Regions from separate parts of the Pseudomonas sp. Pme6b genome, predicted to be linked through region 2. Evidence: predicted binding sites of a transcription regulator. Region 2 holds the regulator's gene; each other region holds the start of a gene.
What was found. Region 2 encodes sigma-54, which starts transcription at its own class of promoters, with help from an activator protein. Its sites were predicted from a motif close to ANTGGCATNNANNTTGCTNT; they were not measured.

Region 1: the regulator sigma-54 is predicted to act here: its motif matches at 3,518-3,537, upstream of AC4ANE_RS04195 (pilin).
Region 3: the regulator sigma-54 is predicted to act here: its motif matches at 2,247-2,266, upstream of glnA (glutamate--ammonia ligase).

Annotation. Positions count from the first base shown of each region.
Region 1 is NZ_CM176704.1:945,671-953,720, reverse strand. It holds one part of gene AC4ANE_RS04210 (IS3-like element IS51 family transposase) at 33-970, opposite strand; AL1L pseudoknot at 861-977, opposite strand; one part of gene AC4ANE_RS04210 (IS3-like element IS51 family transposase) at 970-1,255, opposite strand; partial or broken gene AC4ANE_RS04205 (O-antigen ligase family protein) at 1,293-1,427, opposite strand; gene AC4ANE_RS04200 (IS256-like element ISPsy17 family transposase) at 1,489-2,748, opposite strand; gene AC4ANE_RS04195 (pilin) at 3,078-3,473, opposite strand; gene pilB (type IV-A pilus assembly ATPase PilB) at 3,699-5,393, shown strand; gene AC4ANE_RS04185 (type II secretion system F family protein) at 5,396-6,613, shown strand; gene AC4ANE_RS04180 (prepilin peptidase) at 6,615-7,487, shown strand; gene coaE (dephospho-CoA kinase) at 7,484-8,050, shown strand, end outside.
Region 2 is NZ_CM176704.1:1,399,284-1,407,333, forward strand. It holds gene AC4ANE_RS06315 (HPr family phosphocarrier protein) at 1-133, opposite strand, end outside; gene rapZ (RNase adapter RapZ) at 150-1,007, opposite strand; gene ptsN (PTS IIA-like nitrogen regulatory protein PtsN) at 1,010-1,474, opposite strand; gene hpf (ribosome hibernation-promoting factor, HPF/YfiA family) at 1,486-1,794, opposite strand; gene AC4ANE_RS06335 (RNA polymerase factor sigma-54) at 1,870-3,363, opposite strand; gene lptB (LPS export ABC transporter ATP-binding protein) at 3,546-4,271, opposite strand; gene lptA (lipopolysaccharide transport periplasmic protein LptA) at 4,272-4,820, opposite strand; gene lptC (LPS export ABC transporter periplasmic protein LptC) at 4,807-5,379, opposite strand; gene AC4ANE_RS06355 (KdsC family phosphatase) at 5,388-5,927, opposite strand; gene AC4ANE_RS06360 (KpsF/GutQ family sugar-phosphate isomerase) at 5,927-6,901, opposite strand; gene AC4ANE_RS06365 (ATP-binding cassette domain-containing protein) at 7,206-8,015, shown strand; gene mlaE (lipid asymmetry maintenance ABC transporter permease subunit MlaE) at 8,015-8,050, shown strand, end outside.
Region 3 is NZ_CM176704.1:5,677,156-5,685,205, forward strand. It holds gene typA (translational GTPase TypA) at 1-410, opposite strand, end outside; gene thiI (tRNA uracil 4-sulfurtransferase ThiI) at 578-2,032, opposite strand; gene glnA (glutamate--ammonia ligase) at 2,368-3,774, shown strand; gene AC4ANE_RS25895 (chorismate mutase) at 3,939-4,496, shown strand; gene AC4ANE_RS25900 (DUF4124 domain-containing protein) at 4,575-5,117, shown strand; gene AC4ANE_RS25905 (DUF4124 domain-containing protein) at 5,129-5,746, shown strand; gene glnL (nitrogen regulation protein NR(II)) at 6,030-7,115, shown strand; gene ntrC (nitrogen regulation protein NR(I)) at 7,112-8,050, shown strand, end outside.

The DNA of each region.
Region 1 (8,050 bases), 450 kb from region 2:
CCCCGGGTTTCTCGGAGACCCTTTTGTTTGAGTCATGCCACCTGGGCAGACTCGGTGAGTTGCTGATAATAGATTGCTTCTGCTTCGACCGGTGGAATATGACCGATTGGCTCCAGCAGGCGGCGGTGATTGAACCAGTCCACCCATTTCAGGGTTTCCAGCTCCACCGCCCCCCGTGTGGGCCAAGAGCGTCGATGAATCACTTCAGCCTTGTAAAGACCATTGATGGTCTCAGCCAAAGCATTGTCGTAAGAGTCACCGACACTCCCGACCGATGGCTCAATACCGGCTTCGACAAGACGCTCGGTATAGCGAATGGACACGTACTGCACGCCACGGTCACTGTGGTGAATGAGTCCACCCTGCTTGACTGGGCGACGGGCGTAAAGGGCTTGCTCCAGTGCATCGAGTACAAAATCGGTACGCGCTGAACTGGACACCTTCCAACCGACGATGAATCGGGCAAAGACATCAATGATGAAGGCCACGTAAACAAAACCCTGCCAGGTACTGACGTAGGTAAAGTCCGATACCCATAGGGCGTTCGGGCACTCAGCCACAAACTGACGGTTGACATGATCCTGCGGGCACGGCCTGGCTTGGTCGCTGACCGTCGTCTTGACGGGCTTGCCGCGTACCACGCCTTGCAGGCCCAGCTCTCCCATCAGACGTTGCACCGTACAGCGGGCGACTTGCAGTCCGTCACGCAGCAATTGTCGCCAGACCTTGCGCACGCCATATACCTGGAAGTGCTCATCCCAGACTCGCTGGATGTGCTCACCCAGTTCCTGGTCACGCTGCGCACGCGCTGACTGCTGGCTGGGGTCAGCCTGCTGAGCAGCGTACCGGTAGTACGTCGACGGGGCGATTGGCAACACCTTGCAAATCGGCTCGACCCCGTAAGACTGGCGGTTTTCATCAATAAACGTCTTCATCGTTTGAATGGGCGGTCGAGCTCCGCCTGGGCAAAATAGGCTGAGGCCTTACGCAAGATCTCGTTAGCTTGACGCAACTGACGGTTCTCACGCTCCAAGAGCTTGACTCGCTCACGTTCGACTGTGCTCAGCCCATCACGCTGGCCGCTGTTGCGCTCAGATTGGCGAACCCACAGCCGTAATGTCTCGGGCGTGCAGCCGATCTTGGGGGCAATGGCACTGATGGTGGCCCACTGCGACTCGTACTCAGGAAGGTGTTCGAAAACCATCCTGATGGCCCGCTCACGGACCTCTGGGGAATACTTCGGTAGTTTTTTCATCGCTCCATCCTCTCAAAGGTTGGAGTCTCCGAGAAACCCGGGGCGGTTCAGTACCGTAAACGTTTCTTTGCAAAGCGAATGCGCAGCCGATACCGCAAGAAAGCAGCAGGACGGACAGTTCAGTTAACGCCCAAAGGGGACGGTGGGACATGAAACTGGAGACGAACCCCATGGGAGTATCAGTTTTTTTGTGTTCGGGCTGGTTAGGGCCTGCCGTCAGGCAGGCCCTTGTTTTACCAGCTCGGTCTGGTAAATCGGTCTCCGTACAGGATCGCAAATTGATTCATTGCCACTTTCCAGTCGTGTGCCGCATGACCCCAGTTGGCGGTGATGTTGCGCAACCCAAGCCATATCAGTTTCGTCGCGGCCTCATCGGTCGGGAAGTGCCCTCGAGTCTTGATGATCTTGCGTAACTGGGCATTGATGCTCTCGATGGCATTGGTCGTGTAAACCACTTTGCGGATGCCCGCCGGGAAAACAAAAAACGGTATAACCCGATCCCAGGCGCGACGCCATGCAGCAACCACAGTCGGATACTGCTTGCCCCAGGGGCCCGCTTCAAAGGCGTTAAGCTCTTGCTCAGCCACATCTGCATTGATCGCCTGGTAGATCGGCTTGAGTGCTTTGGCCAGTGCCCGACGTTTATCCCAAGCGGCATAGTCCAAGCTGTTGCGGATCAGATGCACGATGCAGGTTTGCAGCGTCGTGGCAGGAAAAACCGCCCCCAACGCCTCCGGTATTCCTTTGAGGCCATCCGTGACGGCGATCAGAACATCTTCAACGCCACGAGTCTTGAGGTCGTTGAACACCTTCATCCAAAACTTGGCACCCTCGGTGCTCTCGATCCATATACCCAGAATGTCGCGCGTGCCATCAGGTAATACCCCCAGCGCCAGATAAATAGCCTTGTTGCACACTAACCCCTCGTCCCGGATTTTGACCCGTAACGCATCGAAGAAGATCACCGGATACATCGGTTCCAAGGGTCGTTGCTGCCAAGTGCCCACCTCTTCCATGACCGCATCGGTGACTGAGCTGATGAAGTCATGGGACACGTTAGTTCCATACTGCTCAGATAGAAAAGCGCGGATCTCACGCACCGTCATGCCCCGGGCGTACATGGCAATTATCTTGTCGTCGAAGCCTGTAAAACGTCGTTCGTGCTTGGGAATCAGGATCGGGGCGAAGCTACCATCGCGGTCTCTGGGGATATCCAGGCGAAGCGGCCCGTCGTCGGTCAGAACCGTCTTGCTGCTTTTGCCATTACGCTGATTGGTCGACTCCTCAGGGCGCTCCGCGCCCTGAGGGTAACCAAGGTGGTGACCCAGCTCGGCGCCTAGCGCACGCTCGATCAGAGCCTTCTTGAACGCCATGGACGCGTCTTGAATGGCTTCGGCGCTCATCGGGCCTTTAACAAACTGCTCGATCAGCTCTTGGGGAATCGAGGGCAACTCCCTCGCTGTTGCATTGGCGGACTTCTTTTTGGTCGGCATACATGCACCTCTAGCTACATGTTATGCCCGAACACAAAATTTCTGACAGTCTCAACCCCATCACCACAACACTAAAAAAAAATAATTTTACTTCGGATGATATAGTGCAAAAACTTAACTGTTTAGCCGAATATTTTAACCACAAAACAAGCGATGAAAAACCAATCAAAAATTGTGCAACCCTCTGATAATCATGCCCAGAAAAATCATGAAAACATGAACTAATTATCAAAACAGCACAACAGTAGAGAAAGAAAATCATGAAATTCCACTAAAACGCATTTAAAAAAGGCGCCACAAGCGCCTTTCTCGTTGCAGCATACTGGTTATTAAGAGGCTGCCCCTGTACAGCCACTAGGTGCAGCCGAGACCGGGACTACGACGCATCCCCATGTCACACTACCACCAACGGTTGTTGCAGCAGGAAAGGATGGTGTGAGCCTAACTGTAACAGCCGGACCAGTTCGGCTAACTGAAAGCACACCAGACCCAGTGCAGTTTGCAATAGCACTAGCACCAGTACCGCACACATCTGCTTGAGCCGAGCCGTTGGAGTAGTTCTCTGCTACCGCCAACTTGGCGGAATCCAAGCTAGCGAGCAGAGCAGAGGCCTGCGCGCGCAACGTGTAGTTTTGATAGGAAGGAATGGCCACAGCAGCCAGAATCCCGATGATCGCAACAACGATCATCAGCTCGATCAACGTGAAACCTTTTTGTGTTTGCATGCTTACTTCTCCAGGCGTCAATAAGGTAGTGCCTTGACTCTGGGCAAGCATAGCCCGTGCCAATATTGAGCAAGGCGCTACCCACCACTTCAACTCGGGTCTTTTACGAGCGGGCGCCCTCAGAAATCAGCAGAAACTGACAATTTTTGTCATATCCCTCACTGCCAATTGGCAGCATCGCCCGACTAAGCTATAACCCTCACACTGTCTGTGTCTGGTGGTTATATGTCTGATGCTGTCCTCACCGGTTTGGCCAAACAACTGGTCCTGGCCGAGCTGCTTACCGAAACTGCTGCGCAGCAAGCTTATCAGCAGGCGCGCCGCGACAAGATTTCATTGGTAAGTTATCTGGTCCAGAACAAACTGGTCAAAAGCCTGACGCTGGCAGAAATGGCTTCTGATCAGTTCGGCGTTCCTTTCATGGACCTTGCCAGCCTGGACAAGGAAAGCCAGCCCAAAGGCCTTGTGAGTGAAAAGCTGATTCGTCAGCACCATGCACTGCCGCTGTGGCGTCGTGGTAATAAGCTGTTTATAGGCATCTCAGACCCTACCAACCACCAGGCAGTCACTGACATACAATTCAGTACCGGCCTGAACACTGAAGCGATTCTGGTTGAAGATGACAAGCTGACCATTGCCATAGACCGTTTTTTTGACACTGAAAGCGGCCTTGGCGAGTTGGCAGACATTGATTTGGGCCTGGACATCGAGCCTGCGAGTGACAAGGAAACCTCACTGGCCACTCAGAGTGATGCCGATGATGCCCCGGTCGTGCGCTTCGTTAACAAGATGCTGATGGACGCGATACGGCTCGGCTCGTCCGACCTGCATTTTGAACCTTACGAAAAGATCTTCCGAGTGCGGTTGCGTACCGACGGCATTTTGCATGAGGTGGCCAGACCACCGATCCATCTGGCCAACCGTATTGCTGCGCGCCTGAAGGTCATGGCCAGCCTCGATATCTCTGAGCGGCGTAAACCGCAGGACGGCCGGGTCAAGCTGCGAGTGTCAAAAAACAAAGCTATCGACTTCCGTATGAATACGCTGCCGACACTGTGGGGCGAGAAGATCGTGATGCGGATTCTCGATCCGACCAGCGCACAGATGGGCATTGACGCGCTGGGCTATGAGCCAGACCAAAAAGCTCTGTATATGGAGGCCTTGAAACAACCACAAGGCATGATTCTTGTAACCGGTCCCACTGGCTCGGGTAAAACCGTTTCGCTGTACACTGGCCTGAACATTCTTAATACTGTGGACATCAACATTTCCACAGCTGAAGACCCGGTAGAAATCAACCTGGAAGGCATCAATCAGGTCAACGTCAACCCGCGTCAGGGACTCGACTTTTCTCAGGCATTGCGCGCATTCCTGCGTCAAGATCCCGACGTAATCATGGTCGGCGAGATACGCGACCTGGAAACCGCCGAAATCGCCATTAAAGCATCGCAAACTGGCCACATGGTGTTATCTACTCTGCATACTAACAGTGCCGCAGAAACCCTCACTCGCTTGCATCATATGGGCGTCGCAGCGTTCAACATCGCTACGGCTATTAACCTCATCATTGCCCAGCGGCTGGCGCGCAAGCTATGCAGCCATTGCAAGAAAGAGCTCGATATACCCCGGGAAACGCTCATCCAGGAGGGTTTTCCAGAGGAGAAGATCGGTACGTTTAAAATCTATGGCCCAGTAGGTTGTGAGCATTGCAACGGCGGTTACAGGGGCAGGGTTGGTATTTACGAAGTAGTAAAGAAAACACCAGAACTGGAACGCATCATCATGGAAGAAGGCAATTCGCTGGAGATTTCCAGGCAGATGCGCAAGGACGGCTTCAATGATTTGAGGACCTCCGGGCTGTCGAAGGCCATGCAAGGTATTACCAGCCTTGAAGAAGTCAACCGCGTGACCAAGGATTAAGCATGGCCAGCAAGGCAGTTAAAGTCAGTATTTACACATGGGAAGGTGTGGACAAGAAAGGCGGCAAACTCAGTGGAGAAGTGAGCGGGCACAACCTCGCGCTCGTGAAGGCTCAGTTACGCAAACAAGGAATCAATTTCACCAAAGTACGTAAAAAGCCCGTATCGATTTTTGGCAAAGGTAAGAAGATCAAGCCGCTGGACATCGCGTTCTTTTCCCGGCAGATGGCTACCATGATGAAGGCAGGCGTGCCGCTGCTGCAGTCATTTGACATCATTGCCGAAGGTGCAGAAAACCCGAACATGCGTGCGCTGGTCGGCTCTCTAAAGCAGGAGGTTTCAGCAGGGAACAGCTTTGCGACGGCTCTGCGAAAGAAACCGGAATACTTCGACGACCTGTTCTGCAACCTAGTCGATGCCGGAGAGCAAGCGGGGGCGCTCGAAAGCCTGCTGGACCGCGTGGCGAGCTACAAGGAAAAGACGGAAAGGCTAAAGGCCAAAATCAAGAAGGCGATGACTTATCCTACCGCCGTATTAATTGTCGCCTTTATTGTGTCAGGTATTTTGCTGATTAAAGTTGTGCCGCAGTTCCAGTCTGTTTTCGCAGGCTTTAACGCAGAATTACCAGCGTTCACGCTGATGGTCATCGCCCTTTCAGAAGTCGTTCAACAGTGGTGGCTGGCAATAGTTGCGTTATTTCCTGTCAGTTTTTTCATGTTCAAGCGGGCTTACAAACAGTCTCAAAAGTTTCGTGACAGCCTCGACCGCTTTCTTCTGAAAGTCCCCATTATCGGACCACTGATTTTCAAGTCATCCGTCGCGCGCTATGCGCGGACCCTTGCGACAACCTTTGCCGCAGGTGTCCCGCTGGTGGAGGCACTTGACTCGGTCGCCGGCGCCACCGGTAACGTCGTATTCAGGAACGCAGTCAACCAGGTCAAACAGGATGTCTCCACGGGTATGCAATTGAATTTCTCGATGCGTTCAACGGGTGTATTTCCAAGTCTGGCGATACAAATGACAGCAATCGGCGAAGAGTCCGGTGCGCTTGATGCCATGCTCGATAAAGTCGCGACCTACTATGAAGAAGAAGTCGACAACATGGTCGACAATATGACCAGCCTGATGGAACCGATGATCATGGCGATACTGGGTGTCATCGTCGGCGGCCTGGTTATTGCCATGTACCTCCCCATCTTCAAACTCGGAAGCGTTGTCTGAAATGCCCCTCCTCGACCTCCTGGCCAGCTCTCCCCTGGCCTTCGTCACCACCTGCTGCCTACTCGGCCTCATCGTCGGAAGCTTCCTCAACGTAGTCGTCTACCGCCTCCCCAAAATGATGGAGCGCGACTGGAAAGCCCAATCCCGTGAAATGCTCGGCCTGCCCGCCGAACCTGATCAGCCTGCCTTCAATCTGAACCGCCCCCGCTCCAGTTGCCCGCACTGCGCGCACAAGATCCGCCCGTGGGAGAACCTGCCGGTCATCAGCTATCTGCTGCTGCGCGGTAAATGCTCGCAGTGCAAAGCCCCCATTAGCATGCGCTACCCAATGGTCGAGCTGACCTGCGCAGTGTTATCGGCCTACGTCGCCTGGCATTTCGGTTTCGGCTGGCAAACGGCGGCGATGCTGGTGTTGAGCTGGGGCCTGCTGACGATGAGTCTGATCGATGCCGATAATCAGCTGTTGCCTGACTCTCTGGTACTTCCACTGCTGTGGCTGGGCCTCATCGTCAACGCGTTCGGGCTGTTCACCTCGCTGAACGATGCGCTTTGGGGCGCAGTGGCCGGTTATCTGGCGCTGTGGTCGGTGTTCTGGCTGTTCAAGCTGGTGACAGGCAAGGAAGGCATGGGTTATGGCGACTTCAAGTTGCTGGCCATGCTTGGCGCATGGGGCGGCTGGCAGATTCTGCCGTTGACCATCCTGCTGTCATCGCTGGTGGGCGCGGTGCTTGGGGTGATCATGATGCGCGTGCGCAGGGTTGAAAGCGGTACGCCGATCCCCTTTGGTCCTTATCTGGCCATTGCGGGGTGGATCGCTTTGCTCTGGGGTGGTCAAATAACCGACTCTTACATGCAGTTTGCCGGTTTCAGATGACTCACCCTGATCAAAAACCCTGGATTCTTGGCCTGACTGGCGGCATTGGTAGCGGTAAAAGTGCAGCAGCGCAGTGCTTTACCAACCTTGGCATCGACACCGTGGATGCCGACCATGCCGCCCGCTGGGTAGTCGAGCCAGGGCGTCCAGCGCTGGAGCAGATAGCCGCGCACTTCGGTAAAGACGTGTTGCAGGCCAGCGGCGAGCTAGACCGTGGCGCGATGCGCAAGCTGATTTTTGAAAACCCGGAGCAGCGACGCTGGCTGGAAGCGCTGCTGCATCCGTTGATCAATCAGGAAATCGTCAGCCATCTGGCCAAGGCCAAATCGCCGTATGCCATTCTGGTTTCGCCGCTGCTGATCGAATCCGGGCAATACCGCATGGTGCAGCGCCTGCTGGTTATTGATACTCCGGCACACCTGCAAATAGAGCGCACGATGCTGCGCGACAGTTCCAGCCAGGAGCAGGTCGAAGCCATTCTCAAAGTGCAGATCCAGCGTGAAGACCGTTTGCGCCATGCCAACGATGTGCTGGTCAACGACCGCGATCACGCCTGGCTGAAC
Region 2 (8,050 bases):
CATCGACCATGGTCTGCTCAGAGCGGCCAACCCTGATCGTGCAAGGGAACTTGCCTGCGACGCCGACGAATTTGGCGGCAGCGCGGGCATGCAGGCCCAATTTGTTGATGATGGTGATTTGACGAGCGGGCATCGCAGTGAAAATCCTTTCAGCTAAGGTCGCGGTGGCGAACCTGAACGTTCTTGAGTGATTGTTGCAAGACCTGGCCGAGCCGTTCGGTCAGGTAGACGGAGCGGTGATGTCCGCCGGTGCAGCCAATGGCAATGGTAACGTAAGAACGGTTGCTGGCTGCAAACCGGGGCAACCATTTGTTCAGATAAGCGAAGATGTCCTGAAACATCTCTTCAACATCGGGTTGCACCGACAGGTAGTCGATAACCGGTTGTTCAAGCCCGGAATGGTCGCGCAGTTCAGGCTTCCAGTACGGGTTGGGCAGGCAGCGCACATCGAATACCAGATCTGCGTCGACGGGCATGCCACGCTTGAAACCAAAGGATTCGATCAGAAACGCAGTGCCTGGCTCGGGCTTGTTCAGCAGGCGAAGCTTGAGTGCGTCGCGCAACTGATAGAGGTTCAGGTGGGTGGTGTTGATTTTCAGGTCGGCCAGATCGATGATCGGGCCCAGCAGCGTTGTCTCGTCGCGTATCGCCTCGGCAAGCGAACGATCTGCCGTGCTCAAAGGATGACGACGCCTGGTTTCCGAGAAGCGTTTGAGAAGGGTTGCTTCATCCGCATCAAGGTAAAGCACGTCGCACTGGATGTTGCGTGAGCGGACTTCATCCAGCATTTGCGGAAAGCGGGTCAGGTGACTGGGCAGGTTTCGCGCATCGATGGACACCGCCAGCAAGGGCTCGGCCAGTTCAGTATTGATCAGCGCTCGCTCGGCCAGTTCCGGCAGCAGTCCGGCAGGCAGGTTGTCGACACAGTAAAAACCGTTGTCTTCCAGCACGTCGAGGGCTGTACTTTTACCCGAGCCGGAACGGCCGCTGACGATGATCATGCGCATGTTCAGTTTCCGTTCTGCACGTCCAGCACCACTTGATAAAGCGCTTCGGCACTTTTGGCACTGCGCAGGCGCTTACGCACATCTTTGTCATCAAGCATGCTGGCGATCTGGCGCAATAACTCCAGGTGCTCATCAGTAGCGGCTTGCGGGACCAGCAATACAAACAGCAGGTCAACCGGCGCGCCATCGATGGCGTCGAAATCCACGGGGGTAGCGAGGTGAATGACTGCACTGACAGGCTCGCTGCAGTCAGCAAGGCGGCAATGAGGGATGGCAATACCGTTGCCGAAACCGGTTGAACCCAGTTTTTCGCGGGCAACAAGACTTGCGAATACTGTGTCCGGAACCATGCCCGGTACTTCACGACCGATCAGGTTGGCAATTTCTTCGAGTACACGCTTTTTACTGCCACCCGGCACGTTCACAAGGGAGCGGCCGGGGGTCAGGATATTTTCGATTCGGATCATTTAAATGGGCGTTAGCGAGCGGCCGCACCTTTGAGGATGCTTTGCTGCTTTTCCTTATGCTTGAGCAATTGTCGGTCTAGCTTGTCAGTGAGCAGGTCGATGGCAGCATACATGTCGTCATGTTCAGCATTGGCAACGACCTCTCCACCATGGATGTGCAACGTGGCTTCGATCTTCTGCTTGAGCTTTTCGACCGTCATCGTGACCTGCACGTTGGTAATCTTGTCAAAATGCCCCTCGAGCTTTTTGAGCTTGAGCTCAACGTATTCACGAAGGGGTTTGGTCACTTCCAGTTGGTGTCCACTGATGTTGACTTGCATACAGCTTTCTCCTTTGCCAGTGCATAAAGAGGCAGGCATGGCGCCTGTCTCTGGGACGCTGTGGCTGGGCCTGCATCACATCAGCCGCTTACGCTCACTGGAAGGCGCTATCCCGAGTGACTCGCGGTACTTGGCGACTGTGCGACGGGCTACTTGAATGCCTTGTGCCTCCAGTAAACCAGCGATCTTGCTATCACTCAACGGCTTTTTCTGATTTTCCGCCGCAACCAGTTTTTTGATGATTGCGCGAATTGCCGTGGACGAGCATTCACCGCCCTCGGAAGTGCTCACATGGCTCGAGAAGAAGTATTTCAGCTCGTAAATGCCGCGTGGCGTGTGCATGAACTTCTGGGTGGTCACGCGCGAGATGGTCGATTCATGCATGCCCACTGCCTCGGCAATGTCGTGCAGGACAAGCGGCTTCATCGCCTCGTCGCCGTACTCAAGAAAGCCGCGCTGATGTTCGACGATCTGGGTGGCGACCTTCATCAGTGTCTCGTTGCGGCTTTGCAGGCTCTTGATGAACCAGCGCGCCTCTTGCAACTGATTGCGCATGAAGGTGTTGTCTGCGCTGGTATCGGCCCGGCGTACAAAACCTGCGTATTGCGGATTGACGCGCAGGCGCGGTACGGACTCCTGATTGAGCTCGACCAGCCAGCGCTCGTTGTCCTTGCGCACGATTACATCGGGAATGACGTACTCGGCTTCTGTGGATTCGATTTGTGAGCCAGGGCGCGGGTTGAGGCTCTGGACCAGCTCGATGACCTGGCGCAGCTCGTCTTCCTTGAGCTTCATGCGCCGCATCAACTGGCCGTAATCGCGACTTCCCAGCAGGTCGATGTAGTCGGTGACCAACCGTTGCGCTTCCATCAGCCAAGGTGTTTTGGCTGGCAACTGGCGAAGCTGCAGGAGCAGGCATTCGCTCAGGTTTCGGGCGCCGATGCCTGCCGGCTCAAACTGCTGGATGCGGTGCAGTACGGCTTCGATTTCGTCGAGTTCGATGTCCAGCTCGGGATCGAAAGACTCGAGAATCTCCTCGAGGGTTTCGTCCAGATAGCCCTGGTTGTTGATGCAGTCGATCAGCGTAACCGCCACCAGGCGGTCCTTGTCGGACATCGGGGCGACGTTCAATTGCCACAGCAGGTGGCTTTGCAGGCTTTCGCCTGCAGATGTGCGTGTGGTGAAGTCCCACTCGTCATCATCGTTGCTTGGCAGGCTGCTGGCGCTGGTCTGGTAGATGTCTTCCCATGCGGTATCGACGGGCAGTTCGTTGGGAATGCGCTCGTTCCATTCGCCGTCTTCAAGGTTATCCACGGTAGGCGCGGATTCCTGGTAGGTCGGTTCCTGAACGTCGGGGTTGGGCTTTTGTTCGATGTTGTCGGCAAGCGGGTCGGAGTTGTCGAAGTCGTCGCCTTCTTCCTGCCGTTCCAGCATGGGGTTCGATTCCAGCGCCTCCTGGATCTCCTGCTGGAGGTCCAGTGTGGAAAGCTGGAGTAAGCGGATTGCCTGTTGCAGCTGCGGTGTCATCGTCAGCTGCTGGCCCATTCTCAAGACTAGCGATGGTTTCATGGCAGGGGCTAAACACCTTATTCGCCGGCGCTCATGCGCCATCTACTACAGGCGCCGGAGCGCCAACTTAAGCAAATTATATGCCTGAAACCTGTACCTTTGCCTAGAGTGGTATGACAAATAAAATATTGTCAACACACTGCACTGGCATCAATCGGCCGCTAAGCGCAAAGGGCAGTCGATTAAAGGCGGAATTCGTGGCCGAGGTAGACCTCTTTCACCAGTTGATTCGCCAGAATGGTCTCGGAATCGCCTTCTGCGATCAGCTGTCCATCGTTGACGATGTAGGCAGTTTCGCAGATGTCCAGCGTTTCACGGACGTTGTGGTCGGTGATCAGTACGCCGATACCCTTGGCCTTGAGGTGGTGAATGATCTGCTTGATATCACCTACCGAAATAGGGTCTACGCCTGCGAAAGGTTCATCCAGCAGGATGAATTTCGGCGCAGTGGCCAGGGCGCGGGCAATTTCCACGCGGCGGCGCTCGCCGCCCGACAGGCTCATGCCCAGGTTGTCGCGAATGTGGGTGATGTGAAACTCCTGCAAGAGGCTTTCGAGCTCCTTGCGGCGTGCTCCGGCATCGAGTTCCTTGCGGGTCTCGAGAATCGCCATGATGTTGTCGGACACTGAAAGCTTGCGGAAAATCGAGGCTTCCTGCGGCAGGTAGCCGATGCCGGCTCGGGCGCGACCGTGCATGGGTTGATGGCTGACATCCAGATCGTCAATCAGCACGCGACCCTGATCAGCCTGGACCAGACCTACGATCATGTAGAAGCAGGTGGTCTTGCCGGCACCGTTGGGGCCCAGCAGGCCGACGATCTGGCCGCTGTCGATGGAAATGCTCACATCGCGCACGACCTGCCGGCTTTTGTAGCTTTTAGCCAGATGCTGGGCTTTGAGCGTCGCCATTTACTGGGCCTTCTGAGGTTGGTCGGTTTTCTTTTTCGGCTGGATGACCATGTCGATACGCGGACGTGGTGTGGTCACCTTGGCACCGCCATTGGCCCGACCGGCGCTGACGACCTGTCTGACCGTGTCATAAACGATTTTCTCGCCTTCGGAAGTATTGCCATCATTGATGACCTTGGCCTTGTCGATGAGGACGATACGGTCCTGCCCGGCGTAGTACTGAATAGTGACGGCATAGGCCTGCACAATCGGTTTGTCTACGGCAGGCTTCTGCTCGTAATAGGCCAGATTGCCGACAGAGGTGAACACATCCACTTCGCCCTGGGCATTACGCGTGATCGTCACAGTGTTACCGGTGATCTTCATCGAGCCCTGGGTGATGATGACGTTGCCCTTGTAGGTTGCTACGCCTTTCTTGTCATCGAGCTGAGCATCGTCAGACTGGATGTGGATCGGCTGATCGCGGTCGGTTGGCAGGGACCAGGCGCTCGCGCTTCCCAGTGCTGCGCCCAGGCCGAGCAATAAAGGAAGAGTTTTAACGAGCCTCATACTGTCCTCTTACGTTGGACAGCAGGTCCATCCTGCTGTCTTTCAAATATGCTTTCATTCCCTTGGCCGTAGTCACACCGCCGGCGCCGTCGATTCTAACGTCTTGCTCGGTCTGCGCATATTGCTTCTGAGGGAATACGGTCATTCGACTGGTAGTGATAATAGTCGTACGTTGTTTTTCATCGGTACGCTCGACACGAACGGAATCGATCAGCTCGACCTGGTCGCCGCCGGACGAAACTTCGCCTTTCTTGCTCTGTACGTGCCATGGAAACTCGCCACCGCGGTACATGTGCAGGTCGGGCGTGGTCAACAGGGTCACGTCAGTGGCTTTCACGTGCTCGACCTTGTCGGAGGTCATGTCGTACTGAAGCGTGCCATCGGGCAGGTACTGCACGCTGTGGGCATTGATCGCATAGTAGTCGATGACCGTGTCGTCAACGGTCGACACCGGCTGATCCATAAAACTTTCCGGGCTGATGTTCCAGTAACCGACCGCTGCCAGCAGCAGCGCCAGTACCCCGAGCAGCAGGAACTTGCGAATTTTTTTAGTGAACATAATGGCTTCTATAAATAGACGGAGTGAGCCGCTTCAAGGTTGCCTTGCGCACTCAGAATCAGTTCGCAGAATTCGCGTGCCGCACCTTCGCCGCCCCGCGCTCTGGTTATTCCATGTGCATGCTCGCGTACAAAACTCGCGGCATTGGCAACCGCCATGCCCAGACCGACGCGCCTGATGACTGGCAAGTCTGGCAGATCATCACCCAGATAGGCGACTTGTTCGTAACCAAGCTGGAGTTCTGCGAGCAGTTTGTCCAGTACTACCAACTTGTCTTCACGTCCCTGAAACAGGTGTTCAATGCCCAGGCTCTTTGCCCGGCGCTCGACTATCGCAGTCTTGCGGCCGCTGATAATGGCTGTTGTGACGCCTGAGGCTATCAGCATTTTTATGCCTTGGCCGTCGAGAGTGTTGAATGTCTTGATCTCGCGGCCATCTTCCATGAAGTAAAGGCGGCCGTCGGTCAGTACGCCATCGACGTCGAAAACGGCCAGCTTGATAGCCTTGCCGCGTTGCATGAGGTCCTGGGTCATCGTTTCGGTTTCCATTACATGACGCCTGCGCGCAAAAGATCCTGCAAGTTGAACGCGCCAACCGGCCGGTCGTACTGGTCTACGACAACAAGCGCACTGATTTTGTTGTCCTCCATGATTTTCAGCGCTTCGGCGGCCAGCATTTCTGCATGGGCCGTCTTGCCGTGAAGGGTCATGACTTCATCAATGATGGTCTGGCGAATATCGACGGGGCGGTCCAGCGTTCTGCGCAAATCGCCGTCGGTGAAGATACCGGCCAGTGTGCCGTCAGCTTCGACAATCGCGGTCATGCCCAGGCCCTTGCGGGTCATTTCCAGCAGCGCATCCCTGAGCAGCGTGCCGCGTTGAACGCTGGGCAGTGCGTCGCCGGAGTGCATGACATTCTCGACCTTGAGCAACAGGCGACGGCCCAGCGCGCCACCCGGATGGGAGAATGCAAAGTCTTCAGCGGTGAAACCCCGTGCGTCCAGCAGCGCCACGGCCAGCGCGTCGCCCATGACCAGTGCGGCGGTGGTCGAAGAGGTCGGTGCCAGATTGAGCGGGCAGGCCTCGTGCACGACATGAGCGTTGAGATTGATGTCGGCAGCCTTGGCCAGAATGGACTCGGGGTCGCCGGTCAGGCTGATCATCTTTATGCCCAGACGCTTGATCAGTGGCAGCAGGGTCACGATCTCGTGGGTGCTGCCGGAGTTCGACAGGGCCAGGATAATGTCATCGCGGGTGATCATGCCCATGTCGCCATGACTGGCTTCAGCTGGATGCACGAAAAAAGAGGTAGTGCCCGTGCTCGCCAGTGTGGCGGCAATCTTGTTGCCGATGTGTCCGGACTTGCCCATGCCGACCACAACAACTCGGCCCTTGCTGGCGAGGATCATTTCGCACGCGCGCACGAAATCGCCGTCAAGACGTTCAAGCAAGCCTTGTATGGCTTCTATCTCAAGGCGAATGGTGCGTTGCGCCGATTGGATCAGGTCACTGGATTGGTTCATGTCTGGAAAGGGTCAGCCTGCTGAAAGGCGGCGATTATAGCGGTAATGAACGATTCCCTCACGTCTGATCGTCGTTGTGTTGTTTTTAAACGAATTTCCTACGCACTTGAGGGTCTGTATCCACGCCTGATGCCATAACATTGTGGTACAGAATAATTCAACGATTACCTGAACCGCTCGGTTCTCTTCTTGGGGGCGGGTGGCGGCGGTGGTATAGTTCGCGGCCTGTTCGGCGCGCCTGGACAGCTGGTCGGCCTCCAAGAACCGACGGCTGAGGGCGGAGGCTGTATCGCAAGGAGTTTAGATGAGTCCTGATGACGCCTATGCGGTCGAGTTGAAAGGTGTGTCTTTCAAACGCGGTACGCGCAGCATTTTCAATAACGTTGATATTCGTATTCCGCGGGGCAAGGTCACCGGGATCATGGGGCCGTCCGGTTGTGGCAAGACTACCTTGCTGCGCTTGATGGGGGCTCAGTTGCGTCCAAGCGAAGGGCAGGTGTGGGTCAATGGTCAGAACCTGCCTGAGCTGTCGCGCAGTGATCTGTTCGATGCTCGCAAGCAGATGGGCGTGTTGTTTCAGAGCGGAGCACTGTTTACCGATCTGGACGTTTTCGAAAACGTCGCTTTTCCCTTGCGCGTGCACACTGAACTGCCGGAAGAAATGATCCGCGACATCGTGCTGCTCAAGCTTCAGGCTGTGGGCCTGCGCGGTGCGGTCGAACTGATGCCCGACGAACTGTCGGGTGGTATGAAGCGTCGTGTCGCGCTGGCCCGGGCCATCGCTCTCGATCCGCAGATTCTCATGTATGACGAGCCCTTCGTAGGGCAGGACCCGATTGCGATGGGCGTGCTGGTACGCCTGATCCGCTTGCTCAACGACGCATTGGGCATCACCAGTATCGTGGTGTCCCATGACCTCAGCGAGACAGCGAGCATTGCCGACTATCTCTATGTAGTGGGTGACGGGCAGGTGCTGGGGCAGGGCACGCCTGAAGAACTGATGTCCTCGGACAACCCACGCATTCGTCAATTCATGACCGGCGAGCCTGATGGCCCTGTACCGTTCCACTATCCGGCGCTGGATTTTCGCGAAGATCTATTGGGGAAGCGCTGATGCGCAATAAGTCACTGATGGACCGGGTACGCCTG
Region 3 (8,050 bases), 1.8 Mb from region 2:
GGACGCGCGCCTGGACGGTCAACCTTGTTGATGACCACGATTGGACGCAGGCCGGCTTCGAAAGCCTTCTTGGTCACAAAACGGGTTTGCGGCATAGGGCCGTCCTGGGCATCAACCAGCAGCAGTACGGAGTCGACCATCGACATCACGCGCTCTACTTCACCACCGAAGTCGGCGTGGCCCGGGGTGTCCACGATGTTGATGTGGTAGCCATTCCAGTTGATCGCGGTGTTCTTCGCGAGAATGGTAATACCGCGCTCTTTTTCCTGGTCGTTGGAGTCCATCACGCGCTCGTCGTTGAGCTCGTTGCGCTCAAGGGTGCCGGACTGGCGCAGGAGTTTGTCTACCAGGGTGGTCTTACCATGGTCAACGTGAGCAATGATGGCGATGTTGCGTAGATTTTCGATCACTTGTGTATCTCGATCAGAGGATTCGGTCTGCTGACTGTTTATAAGGCAGCGATTAACTATTTTATAAGGCAGCGATTAACTATTTCGAGTCGGCAAAAGCCGTTACGGCATGACGACTGGTGTCGGGGGGCCGGTGACGCAAGCCACAGGCAAACAGCCCCGGGCACTTAGCTCGGTCGATAAACGCGCACATTGGCATGCCCCTCACTGAGCAAATGGTGAGCATGCAGGCGACTCATGACGCCTTTGTCGCAATACAAAAGGTACTGGCGCGTGTCATCCAGTGCCTTGAAACGGCTGTTCAATGCGTAGAACGGCAACGTCTGTATCTCCACGCCAGGCACTTGCAGCGGCTGGTCCTCCTGGGCATCCGGGTGACGGATGTCGATGATGACCTGACCGGCCAGCGCCTGGCTGACTTCTTCTATGTCGACATTGCGGCTCAGATCGTCGATCACCCGATCGATCGAAATCAGCTTCGCGCGTTCAAGCGCTTGCTCGAGAATCGCCATGTCGAACTGTTTTTCTTCGTACTCAACGCGATTTCGCTTGGCGTTGGTCTTCGGGTTGACCGAAATCACCCCGCAATACTCAGGCATGTGGCGGGCAAAGTCGGCAGTGCCTATTTCAGTCGCCAGGTCCACGATGTCTTGCTTGTGGCTCGCGACCAGCGGTCGCAGGACCAGCTTGTCTGTAGCCGCGTCGATCAGCGACAGGTTTGGCAGCGTCTGGCTGGCAACCTGTGAAATCGCTTCGCCAGTTACCAGCACGTCGATTTCGAGACGATCAGCCACGGCGGATGCAGCGCGTAACATCATACGCTTCAAAACTACACCCATATGACTGTTATCGACTTTCTGCAGAATTTCTCCGAGAACTTCCTCGAATGGCACGCTGACAAACAGCACCCGCTGCGAACTGCCGTACTTCTTCCAGATAAAGTGAGCGACTTCCATCACGCCCAGTTCATGGGCTCTTCCGCCCAGATTGAAGAAGCAGAAGTGCGCCATAAGGCCGCGGCGCATGATCTGGTAGGCCGCAACGGTCGAATCGAAACCGCCGGACATCAATACCAGGGTCTGCTCCAGCGCACCCAGCGGGTAGCCGCCCATGCCCTGGTGCTGGTCATGAACGACAAACAACCGTTGGTCGCGAATTTCCATCCGTACGACAAGATCGGGCTTTTTCAGCTCGATTCCGGCAGCACCGCATTGCATGCGCAACTTGCTACCGACGTATTTCTCGACATCCATCGAGCTGAAATCGTGGCGACCGGCGCGCTTGCAACGCACTGAAAACATCTTGCCGGGCAGCAGGTCGGCGTAGTGCAGTTTGCACTTGGCAACGATGTCATCCATGTCGCCCAACGGGTACTCGGCCACCTGCAGAAAGTTGGCAATGCCGGGCATGCAACTTAGCCGGTCCCTGATGCCCTGAAGCACTTTGGGGTCGGTCTGGCGGGTCTCCACCTCAAGGTTGTCCCATACGCCACCCACGACAATGTCCGCGTCCATTTCACGGAGCACGGTACGAATGTTCTTGCCCAGTTGCCGGATGAATTTCTTGCGCACCGGCGGGCTTTTAATGGTGATTTCTGGAAAAACTTTAACGATTAGTTTCATGGAAACAGCGCGTGAGGTGCCGACTGAAAAAGGGGGGCGCGGATTATAGCGGAAATTGCTCAACGTTTAACCAGTTATCGTATACCCGATCATCAGCGCACCAAAAAGAGTCGACGCACCAAACTGCAGCGCCATAACGGTGCGTACTTTTCTCGGCAGACGCGTTTAAATCCCCTGAAAGCCTGCTTTTGAAGCAAAAAACCCAACACGGGGCACTGGCATGCAAATTGCTCCCTTGTGAGGCAGGTTGCCTTGGCAGAATATTCGCGCCGGCATCACCCAAATTCAAGGGACCCAGCCTATAGAAGGCGGTTCTTAGCCACCCGGAGGACACCATGTCGAAGTCGGTTCAACTCATCAAAGATCATGACGTTAAGTGGATTGATCTGCGCTTCACGGACACTAAAGGTACGCAGCACCACGTGACCATGCCAGCTCGCGATGCGCTGGAAGATGACTTCTTCGAAGTCGGCAAGATGTTCGACGGCTCCTCCATCTCTGGCTGGAAAGGCATCGAAGCTTCCGACATGATTTTGCTGCCGGACGACGAAACCGCTGTTCTGGACCCGTTCACCGAAGAACCGACCCTGATCCTGGTGTGCGACATCATCGAACCGTCGACCATGCAAGGTTACGATCGTGACCCACGCGCCATCGCTCGTCGCGCCGAGGAATACCTGAAGTCCACTGGTATCGGTGACACCGTATTCGCAGGCCCTGAGCCAGAATTCTTCATCTTCGACGAGGTGAAATTCAAGTCCGACATCTCGGGTTCCATGTTCAAGATCTTCTCTGAACAAGGTTCGTGGATGTCCGATCAGGACGTGGAAGGCGGCAACAAAGGCCACCGCCCAGGCGTCAAAGGCGGTTACTTCCCGGTTCCGCCGTTTGACCATGACCACGAAATCCGTACCGCCATGTGCAACGCTCTGGAAGAAATGGGCCAGACCGTTGAAGTTCACCACCACGAAGTGGCGACCGCTGGCCAGAACGAAATCGGCGTGAAATTCAACACGCTGGTTAAAAAGGCTGACGAAGTTCAGACCCTGAAATACGTTGTTCACAACGTTGCTGACGCTTACGGCCGCACCGCGACCTTCATGCCAAAGCCTCTGTACGGTGATAACGGTTCAGGCATGCACGTGCACATGTCCATCGCCAAAGATGGCAAGAACACCTTCGCAGGTGAAGGCTATGCCGGTCTGTCCGACCTTGCTCTGTACTTCATCGGCGGCATCATCAAGCACGGCAAGGCGCTGAACGGCTTCACCAACCCGTCCACCAACTCGTACAAGCGTCTGGTTCCAGGCTTCGAAGCACCGGTCATGCTGGCCTACTCGGCGCGTAACCGTTCCGCTTCGATCCGTATTCCTTACGTCAACAGCCCACGCGGCCGCCGTATCGAAGCACGCTTCCCGGATCCTTCGGCCAACCCGTACCTGGCCTTCGCGGCTCTGTTGATGGCTGGCCTGGACGGCATCCAGAACAAGATCCACCCTGGCGACGCAGCTGACAAGAACCTGTATGACCTGCCGCCTGAAGAGGCCAAAGAGATCCCACAAGTTTGCGGCAGCTTGAAAGAGGCGCTGGAAGAACTGGACAAGGGCCGTGCGTTCCTGACCAAAGGCGGCGTATTCAGCGACGACTTCATCGACGCTTACATCGCACTGAAAAGCGAAGAAGAAATCCGCGTTCGTACCTTCGTACACCCACTGGAATACGAGCTGTACTACAGCTGCTGATACAGACGCGCCAGCGTTGATGGCGTAACAAGAGACCTCCTTCGGGAGGTCTTTTTTTTGCCTGGATTTTGTGGCGTGAAGTTTTATTCACCCCGCAAGACTGGCCCTGATCCGGCAACTTGGCGTTAAATCTGCGTCTCATCAACAACTCGAGATGGACCGCCATGCGCCTGCTTCTGGCCTCTTCCCTGCTGACCCTGACGTGCATGTCTTCCTGCTTCGCCTTCGCCGCCGAGCAGAAGCCCTCTGCTATCGAGCCGCTGTTGCAAGCCATCAGCGAGCGCCTGACCATTGCGGATCAGGTTGCCCTGAGCAAATGGGACAGTGGCAAAGCGGTCGAGGACCCGCCGCGCGAGCTGCAAGTCATCAGCGCAGCGCAGGCCCGCGCTGCCGAGTTCAAGCTGAACCCCGATGATGTTCAACGTCTGTTCCGCGCCCAGATCGAAGCCAATAAACAGGTGCAGAACGCCCTGCTCGCCCAGTGGCACGCGGCAGGCAAAGCGCCCGACACGGTCAGACTCAGCCTGGTCGATGACATCCGTCCGAAGCTGGATCGCCTGCAAACCCAACTGCTCCAGGCCTACGCGGACTTCCAGCCACTGCGCAAGGCGGAAACCTGCCAGATGCAACTGGATGCGGCGCTGAAGCGTTATCAGACCGACCCGATTCACGATCAGGCGCTGGTACTGGCCACTGCCGACCTTTGTCCTGCGAAACTCTGACACATCAGGCGGATAGCGCAGCATAGGGCGATGTGTTCTATGCTGACGGCCAATTGTGCCATTGCTGTCGAGAGTCCCATGCGTCAAAGTCTGATTTGCCTGCTGCTGTTGATCAGCCTGCCCGCGCTGGCGCAGATCTATAAGTACACCGATGCGAACGGTAACACCGCGTTCAGCAACCAGCCGCCCAACGGGGCCAAGACCGAAGTGGTCGAGTTGCCGCCACTCAACAGCATAGAAACGCAGACGCCTTCCAGACCGGTCGTCAACAGTGCGCCGCAACCGGCCCCGGCACAACCTCAGCCACAATCACAGCCACAGACGGCCTATGACGTGCTGGAACTGACAGACCTGCCAGCCGATGAAGCATTACGTGCCAACAACGGCACGTTCATCATAGGCGTGAAGATTCAGCCACGCCTGCAACAGAACCATCGCCTGCAATTGCTGCTGGACGGCAATCTGTATGGGCAGCCCTCCAACCTGCCGCGCTTTCAGGTGGTCAACATCGATCGTGGCGAGCACAGCTTCGCGGTAGTGGTGAAAGACGGCGAGCGGATCATTCAGCAGAGCGAGACCATTACGCTGACCATTCAACGCGTGCACCTCGGCAAACCATGAACAGACACAGAATGCACAGCGCGCTGATCTGCTTGCTGCTGCTGATAGCGCTGCCAGCCGCTGCCGACGTCTATACCTACATCGACGCGCAAGGCAATCGGGTGTTTACCGACCAGCCGCGCAAGAACGCCACACGCGTTGATATTCCACCCAGCAACAACATGACCGGCACCCCGCCGACCCGAACCCTGAAAGCGCACCCCGCCAAACCCGCAGTGCAGCCGATGTTTCATTATCAACTGCTGAGAATTCTGGTGCCCGAGCCGGACGCCACGCTGGTCAATCCCAGTGGCGATCTGATCGTTACCGTCACCAGCGAACCGGTTTTACAGCCGGGTCACAGCTACCGGCTATTGCTGGATGGCGTTGCCGTCGGCGAGGCCGGACGCAGCCCTGTCTTCCCGCTGAGCAATGTGGATCGGGGCACGCATCAATTATCGGTAGAGATTTTCGACGAACTTGGCCGTGTCCTGGAAAAAACGCCGAACCAGCCGTTTCACGTGCAGCGCATTTCACTCGCGCAAAAGCGCGCGACTCATCCCTGCAAGGAGGGTGACTACGGAGTGCGCCCGGAATGTCCGCTCAAGGACAAGCCCGAGCCTAAAAGCAGCATCCTGCCTTTCTTCTGATCCTCGACAACGCAGAAGCACCTTTTTGGTGCGCCACCTGCACACCTGCGCAACAATACAGTCCAATTTGGTTCAGGAACGCACTGAAAGTAGCGCCGTATGCGGGCACTCGCTCGAAAAACGGCTCGACTTTGCAGATAAAGCGCTTCTTTTCGGAGCCTTGGTTTGGTTTTTGCAACTTCACTGAGACAGCACCGTATTGGTGGCCTTGCTCCTGCTGGCGCAGACCAACCAGCACCAGCATTGCGCAACTGCAATGTGCCAAAAGAGGTCAACACGATTCATGACTATCAGCGACGCGCTGCACAGACTGTTACTGGATAACCTGACCACTGCCACCATTCTGCTCAACGCCGACCTGCGACTTGAGTACATGAACCCGGCAGCGGAAATGCTGCTCGCCATCAGCGGGCAGCGCAGCCATGGGCAATTCATCAGCGAGCTGTTCACCGAGTCGGCTGAGGCACTGAGTTCGCTGCGTCAGGCAGTGGAACAGGCTCATCCTTTCACCAAGCGCGAAGCGATGCTCACCGCACTGACCGGTCAGACACTGACTGTCGACTATGCCGTGACGCCGATCCTCAGCAAGGGCGATACCCTGCTGCTGCTTGAAGTGCACCCACGTGACAGGCTGCTGCGCATTACCAAGGAAGAGGCCCAGTTGTCCAAGCAGGAAACCACCAAGATGCTGGTGCGTGGCCTGGCTCACGAAATAAAGAATCCGCTGGGCGGCATTCGCGGCGCCGCACAGCTGCTGGCCCGCGAGCTGCCTGAAGAAAGCCTCAAGGATTACACCAACGTGATCATCGAAGAGGCCGATCGTCTGCGTAATCTGGTCGACCGCATGCTCGGTTCCAACAAGCTGCCGTCGCTGGCGATGACCAACGTGCACGAAGTGCTTGAACGAGTGTGCAGCCTGGTCGAGGCCGAAAGTCAGGGCTGCATCACGCTGGTGCGCGACTATGACCCAAGCATTCCCGACGTCTTGATCGACCGCGAGCAAATGATCCAGGCCGTGCTCAATATCGTGCGCAACGCCATGCAGGCCATCAGCGGCCAGAACGAGCTGCGCCTGGGACGAATCACCCTGCGCACCCGCGCCATGCGTCAGTTCACTATCGGCCACGTTCGCCATCGGCTGGTCAGCAAGATCGAAATCATCGACAACGGCCCCGGTATTCCGGCCGAACTTCAGGAAACCATTTTTTACCCGATGGTCAGTGGCCGCCCGGATGGCACAGGGCTAGGTCTTGCCATTACCCAGAACATCATCAGCCAGCACCAGGGCCTGATCGAGTGTGACAGCCATCCCGGCCACACCACGTTCTCGATCTTCCTGCCGCTGGAACAAGGAGCAGCTTCGACATGAGCCGTAGTGAAACTGTCTGGATCGTAGACGACGATCGTTCTATCCGCTGGGTACTGGAAAAGGCCTTGCAACAGGAAGGCATGACCACGCAGAGCTTCGACAGCGCCGACGGGGTGATGAGCCGTCTGGCCCGTCAGCAGCCGGACGTGATCATTTCCGACATCCGCATGCCCGGTGCCAGTGGTCTGGACCTGCTGGCGCGGATTCGCGAGCAGCATCCACGTCTGCCGGTGATCATCATGACCGCCCATTCAGATCTGGACAGCGCCGTGGCGTCTTATCAGGGTGGCGCTTTCGAGTACCTGCCCAAGCCGTTCGACGTCGATGAAGCCGTCTCGCTGGTCAAACGCGCCAATCAGCACGCCCAGGAACAGCAAGGCTTGGACGTCGCACCGACCCTGACCCGCACCCCTGAAATCATTGGCGAAGCGCCAGCGATGCAGGAAGTATTTCGCGCTATCGGGCGCCTGAGCCACTCCAACATCACTGTTCTGATTAACGGTGAGTCGGGGACCGGTAAAGAGTTGGTCGCTCATGCACTGCACCGCCACAGCCCGCGTTCGGCCTCGCCGTTCATTGCACTGAACATGGCGGCGATTCCCAAGGACTTGATGGAGTCAGAGCTGTTCGGCCACGAAAAAGGCGCATTCACCGGCGCGGCCAACCTGCGTCGCGGTCGTTTTGAACAGGCCGACGGCGGCACACTGTTTCTCGATGAAATCGGCGATATGCCAGCCGACACCCAGACCCGTCTGCTGCGCGTGCTGGCCGATGGCGAGTTCTACCGGGTAGGCGGGCACACGCCGGTCAAGGTCGATGTGCGGATCATTGCCGCGACACACCAGAACCTGGAAACCCTGGTACAGGCCGGCAAGTTCCGTGAGGACTTGTTCCATCGCCTGAACGTGATCCGTATCCACATTCCGCGCATGTCG